Regions from separate parts of the Lactobacillus sp. X-49 genome, predicted to be linked through region 3. Evidence: predicted binding sites of a transcription regulator. Region 3 holds the regulator's gene; each other region holds the start of a gene.
What was found. Region 3 encodes LexA, which represses DNA repair genes until DNA is damaged. Its sites were predicted from a motif close to CNAACANNTGTTNG; they were not measured.

Region 1 (2,282 bases), on a different contig from region 3:
GTAACGCTAAGACACACACTAAAGCGAAGAATACAAGTCTGTCAACTTATCAATTGTCAACAGGTTTTGAAGCAGTATGGGGGTATTTGGAATTGTTAGGAGAAAAAGACCGTATTTTTGAACTAACCTCATGGTGCATAAAAGCAGTAGAAAATGGTGGGATAGATGAATATGAGTTCAATTAATAGTGATTTTATTTTCGGTAAGCATGCTGGACTAGATTTTTTAAAAACGCAGGATGCTGAACGGATTAATAAAGTTTTTCTTCAACAAGGCGTACAAGAAAATTTTGCCAACGAAGTTTTTGAATTAGCAAGAAATAAAGGTGTGATTGTTCAGACCGTACCTAAAAATAAGCTGGATCGGTTGGTAGCAGGCGAAAATCATCAGGGTCTAGTTTTAACGATTGCAAGTTTCGAATATGCAGATTTAGCTCGGTTATTAGACCAGTTAGATCAAGCAAAAGAAGATCCTTTTTTGTTAATGTTGGATTCAATTGAAGATCCGCACAATTTGGGTTCAATTCTGCGAACAGCTGATGCAACTGGAGTAGACGGAATAATAATTCCTAAACGTCATGCAACAGGGCTGACATCGGTTGTTGCTAAAACTTCTACCGGTGCAATTGACCATGTCCCAGTTGCCCGTGTTAATAATCTGGTTCAAACTAGTAAAATTTTAAAAAATAAAGGTTATTGGTTATTTGGAACAGATATGAATGGTATTGATTATCGTCGCTGGAACAGTAAAGGTAAGGCCGTGTTGGTAATTGGTAACGAAGGCAAAGGTATTTCACGGTTACTTAAAGAACAAATGGACCAAATGTTAACTTTGCCAATGGTTGGACACGTTCAATCGCTCAATGCAAGCGTGGCAACGGGTATAATGCTTTATCAGATGCTCAATAGTCGTAATCCGTTAAACTAAAGAATAAAAATACCCTGAAACTAAGTAATTAACAGTTTAATTATTTAGTTTCAGGGTATTTTTTGTTGATTAAGATTATTTTGGCAATTATATTAACGTTGAAAATAATGTGTTTTAATGTTTTGTTGCACCAAAAATAAATTGTAGTATATAAACGTTTGTTCGATATTTTAGTAAGAAAAAGTTGCGTATTCTTCACCTCAAATACTAAGAAAGTTTGAGGATAAGAAGAATGGTCAAAGAAAAATTATTTGATGTAAACGCAGATGAAACGAATTTAATCTCACAGATTAAGGAAGGAAAAGACGATGCACTTGTAAAACTTTATCAACTATATTATCCGTTAGTATATAGTGTGAAGCAAAAATATTACGTTCGATATTATGATGACCAAGATTGGAATCAGGACGCATTAATTATTTGTCATGCCTCGGCTATGAATTTTGATCAAAGTAAGGGAAGATTTGGCAGTTATTATAAAACTCGGCTCACTAATCATGCTAAAACATTGGTCAGATATGATTCTGCTTACAGAAGAAAGGCAATGAATCAATCAGTTTCATTAGACGCGGCAAAAGAAAAGGGATTAGACCCGATAGCAAAATCAGTTATAAGTCCAAGTGAAATTCCATTAAGTGAGTCATTAGCTAGTTTAATTGCCAGCTTATCTGATTTAGAAATTAGTGCCCTACTAATTGAGTTAGGGATCATTGATCTAGAAGATGCCCTGCAAAAGTTTAAAGTGGAGCGGGTTACAATTTTGCGTGCACGCTCACGCGTGTCACGAAAAATGCGCCATGTACTTTTAGATTAGTTATTTTAGTAGTCGGCACTAAAAAGGGGTATAATAAATAATTGTAGAATAATATTTAGGAGGTAATTAAGATGGCAGAAGAAGTTATAAAGACAGCATTGCTAGATCGTCACATGAAAGAAGTATTTGACTGGAGTGACTCTGATATTCCTGTTAGAGATGTACTTTGGGACTATTTTATGGAAAAAAATGGGAGAGATACTATCAAGACAGAAGAAGATATGCTTCCGTTTCTTGATGATGCTGACGACAAAATCGAATCCTTCGTAAATGAAAATCTTAAGAAGTAAGTCCGACTAATAAGATATTCTACGCTCAGTGGTCACGCTATATGTTGATCACCAATGGCCGCCCGCGATAGAGTGGCTATTTTTATTGAGACCATTTTACTAATTAAAGTGGCAAACTGTAATTAATTGCTTATAGAGATTTTTTTTGCTAAAATACAATAGTTTGGAAGTGAGATTATGGCAGTGAAAAAAGCATCCTTAGCCTGTAGCATTTGTGGCTCACGTAACTACTCGATCACCGCAAGTAAGAA
Region 2 (2,282 bases), on a different contig from region 3:
AAAAAATAAACTTAAAATCAAAAATCTAAAAATCAAAAATATTTTTGTATAATTACCAATTGCTTGATAATCTAAGCTAAAATAAATAACCTGGCTTTCTTACCAGATTATTTATTTATAATATATAAATTCTAAAATAAAAAGCGCTTTATTACAATTTTTGTTCTAATAAGCAAAAATAAAATTGTTTTATGATCGAAAGCTAGTTAAATTTTGATATGAAATAACAAAATTTAGAAAAAATACTTGTTAAAATCCATGATAGAAATATCAAAATTACCAAGCAAATTTGATACCGCTTTAATTATAAACTGTTTGCTTAAATAAGCATTATAAAAAATCTTATTTAAACTCTAAATTTAAATAGGTGTTGTTCATTGAGATTTAAATACAATTATTGATACCGCTTAAAAAGTTTAAATTAATGGAGAGCAGGCAAGCAATAATTAACTTCGTATAATATATATTATGTAAAGTTAAAACGAGATTTTAATATAAATCGAGGGACGTTATCGCTTTATTTATAATAAAGTCAAAAATTGGTTAGATAGAATATCTTTAAATTCTGTTTGAATAAATTTAAAACCACTGTAAATTAAACCTGGAGTTTAAAATGAGCATATGTAAATTTGATAATATTTATCGATAAATAATCTCCTATTTGTTGAGATCAAAAATTTGGTCAATTTATTTATTAAACAGTGATATATAAAACCAATTCAAAATTGCTCTAATAACTGAATTGGTTTTTAGTAAAGAAAGTTTGATTAATGATGCCATAATGTATCTTATTAAATCGGCTTACCTATCATTAAAATTATAGTTTTAATGATAGGTAAAAGCTTTGATTAACAGGTATTTATAATAATATAATTTTTTAAAAAATATTTTATGCTCTATAAAACATAACAAATATTGCTCAATTAATTTTTCTTGCTATTCTACTAATCTTCTCTTTAAAAGCTATCTGGGCTTTGACTTTTTTAAAGACAAACATATATTCCTGTTTTATAATTAAATAAAGATTATTATGCTAGGAGAACTAACTTTTGGAGACAAATAAGTACTTAAATTTAATTCAAACTGAATTACAAAATATGCCCGATTATATTAAGGAATATAACTTTGGAACCAATCATTCTTTGGCAACGTCATATCAGTATTTAACTGAAATTAGACGTTTTTTTGACTGGTTGCGAACTGAAGGAATATCAAGAGTGAACAATAATAAGCAAGTTACCGTTGAAACACTAGCTAACTTACATCGAAATGATATTATGCTATACATTAATTATTTAGGACATACAAAGAATCAGCAAGGCCATTTAAATTCACCGACTACAATAAATCGTTCAATTAATGCATTGCGCTCTCTTTTTAAGTTTTTGACGATAACAGCAGATAACAATGATGGTCAACCGTATTTCGAACGAAATGTAATGCTTAAGATTGATTCACTTAATGATACAAAAACTCTTAATTATCGAGCTCATGTTCTTGAATCTCATATGTATATCGGTAACTTGAAATACCAGTTTTTAGATTTTATTGAAAACGAGTATGAACAGCGTTGTAATAAACAAGCCCTTCCCTCCTTTAAAGTTAATAAGCAACGTGATATAGCGATTATTGCTTTAATATTAGGCACCGGTATTCGTGTTTCTGAATGTGCTGGAATTAATGTTGCTGATTTAAATTTACGTAAAGCAACTTTAGATGTAACGAGAAAAGGTGGTCAACGAGATAGTGTTCCTATTGCTGAATGGACGCTTGATTATCTGATAGATTATAAAAAAGTTCGCAAGCAACGGTATAATGTTACCAAAAGAGAATCCGCCCTATTCTTAACTAATTGGCATCAACAAACAAAGAGAATTACTTCAAATGCAATTGAGAAGATGGTTAACAAATATTCGGCGGCATTTGGTCATCCTTTAACACCACATAAATTAAGGCATACTCTTGCTTCTGAATTATATGGTGTTACCAAAGATCAAGTTTTAGTTGCACAACAACTTGGTCAAAAAGGAACGACAGCAACGGATTTATATACTCATGTTGATCAAACAAAGCAACGACAAGCATTAAATGATATTTCAGCAAATGATGATCCAAAACAAGGGAATTAAAAAATCTAGTAGGTAAAAATCACCTACTAGATTTTTTAATTGAACCATGTTTGCCAATCAGCTTCATTTAAAGCGGCAAAAAACATTGCTATCTCCTCTTGGTTATTGCGTTTAAGCGATAGTGGTGGCAATTTATCAAGAGAAAAGTAAGAG
Region 3 (2,282 bases):
CTTCACTGATTGGTGGATTATCCTTAAAATATTTCTTCATATACGCTCTAGCACCATAAAAGCCTCCAACTAGACCTATTAAGAGTGCAATAACTATTAAAAAGATCGCTAATCCCAATTTCATAAAATAATCACCTCAATTTGTCCAATAGGTATATCTTACCTAAAAATTACATAAATTTAAAGGTCTAACTTAATCTTTTCTTAAACCTTTTTTACGTTGAACTGCTTTTGCTTTTTCAGATGTTAATTCGTTACCGTTTTTGTCAATTATGACTAAATTCTCAACATCTTGTTTAAATCCAGCCCGAAAATTCGCAATAAATTTCTTATGCAGTTCCCGACGCTCTCTTTCTTCCTCATCGGTTAGTCCGACAGATTTTTTCTTGTGGTACAATTCATTAATTCTATTTGTTAATTTTTTTTCATTATCTTTCGTCATGTTACACCTCTTGGTTTAAAAGTCTAACCTATTTTTACAAATAAAAAAAGGTTTAATAATTAGAACGTTTGTTTGTACTTGATAGTTATATCTGGTAAAATAACATTAAAATTAAGTCTGCTACATGGGAGAAATCTATGACTACCAAACAAAGCTCTAAACAATTACAAATACTTCAATACATATATGACACGGTTCAAAAACGTGGATTCCCACCGACTGTCCGTGAAATCTGCCATGAAGTTGATCTATCTTCAACTTCGACGGTTCATGGTCACTTAGCGCGCTTGCAGCGAAAAGGGTTACTAATTAAAGATGCAACCAAACCGCGTGCCCTTGAAATAACAGAAGCTGGAAAGAATGCGCTTGGTGTAAAGCCATCAGAAATTCCAATTGTAGGTGTTGTTACGGCAGGGCAACCGATTCTTGCCGTAGAAGATATTGAAGACTACTTTCCTCTACCTCCAGACTTAGCAAATGACGCGGGTGACCTGTTTATGCTTAGGGTACACGGCGAAAGCATGATCAATGCTGGCATATTAAACGGTGATAATGTAATTGTGCGTAAACAAAGTTCTGCTACTAACGGTGAAATTGTCGTTGCCATGACAGATGAAAACGAAGCAACTGTTAAACGTTTCTATAAAGAAAAGAACCATTACCGTCTTCAACCAGAGAACGATTCAATGTCCCCAATTATTTTATCAAGTGTTCATATTCTTGGAAAAGTTATTGGCTTGTATCGCAACAGTATTATTTAAAGTAACCCAACTGATAATAGCTTCATGAAAACCGTAACAACACTGTTACGGTTTTTTAATAGTCGATATTTTATATTTTTCCACATTAATTAGATATCATGAATTCACAAATTTTTGGGGCTTTTTGCATGCTTAACCTTGCTATAACAATATTTTTTCTTTGGATTGTGAAATTTTCTAGTGTTTCATATAGGTTTCACAACCATATTTTTTCACAAAGTTTACTTAAACTTCAGCAATTATTTTAGCCGCTAAAGTGAGAGCAGTTTTATGAGCATCCAGTCCCCAGCCCCTATCTTTGTGACATTCAATACTACTTAATGAATCTGCAGTAAATAAGATTTGAGCAAAATCAACTCGGCGAAATTGAGCACATGCAGCCATGGCTGCACACTCCATTTCAACACAAGCAGCACCAAGTTTTCTAAATTGTTGAACTTTTTGAGCAGTTTCTCTGAAAAAACCATCAGTTGTCCAGGTTAAAACTTTCTTAGCTTTTAAACCATTTTGTTTCATTAAAAATTCAATTCGGCTTAAATAAGCTGAGTTTAAGTCAACAAAGTTACTGGCTTCCATATAATGAAATGAAGTACCTTCATCTCTAATTGCTTTAGTTGGTAATAAAAAATAACCTTCTGGAAGGTCAACCAATGTTCCAGCCGAACCAATCGTTAATATTTGCTTAACCCCATAACTAATTAGCCAATCAAGTAATTCAGTGGCAGCTGCAGCACCCAGTTTGGCTTGACAAAATGTGATTTTTTCTTGACCAATTTCAACTTCATAAATGGGGGTTTTACCTTCAAAGCAATCAAATTGTCCTATTAAACGATGCGGATATACTATTAAAAATTGTTTTATTGCGTCCTTTGTAATAAATGCAAATAACAATTTTCGGTGAAAGTGATAGTTCACTTTACTTCTTTCATGGTCTGGCTCTAGTACTGCGTTTCGATTTGCGTCAAAATCTAATAAAAATGGCTGTTGCACTTTAAAACCTCCTAGCTAAAATAAGATTACTGGTATTTTAGCATAAAAAAAGAACTATCCTTATCAAAAAGATAGTTCTTTTTATTTGA

Region 1: the regulator LexA is predicted to act here: its motif matches at 1,079-1,092, upstream of ACYIAQ_RS07490 (sigma factor).
Region 2: the regulator LexA is predicted to act here: its motif matches at 991-1,004, upstream of xerS (tyrosine recombinase XerS).

The regions. Positions count from the first base shown of each region.
Region 1 covers NZ_JBXSQM010000015.1:8,445-10,726, forward strand. Annotated here, with positions in the region: gene ACYIAQ_RS07480 (Mini-ribonuclease 3) at 1-185, shown strand, start outside; gene rlmB (23S rRNA (guanosine(2251)-2'-O)-methyltransferase RlmB) at 172-927, shown strand; gene ACYIAQ_RS07490 (sigma factor) at 1,160-1,741, shown strand; gene ACYIAQ_RS07495 (P8 family protein) at 1,813-2,031, shown strand; gene rpmG (50S ribosomal protein L33) at 2,209-2,282, shown strand, end outside.
Region 2 covers NZ_JBXSQM010000001.1:190,293-192,574, forward strand. Annotated here, with positions in the region: gene xerS (tyrosine recombinase XerS) at 1,050-2,129, shown strand; gene ACYIAQ_RS00960 (NUDIX hydrolase) at 2,165-2,282, opposite strand, start outside.
Region 3 covers NZ_JBXSQM010000007.1:39,568-41,849, forward strand. Annotated here, with positions in the region: gene ACYIAQ_RS04785 (YneF family protein) at 1-124, opposite strand, end outside; gene ACYIAQ_RS04790 (DUF896 domain-containing protein) at 194-442, opposite strand; gene lexA (transcriptional repressor LexA) at 580-1,203, shown strand; gene ACYIAQ_RS04800 (nucleoside phosphorylase) at 1,429-2,193, opposite strand.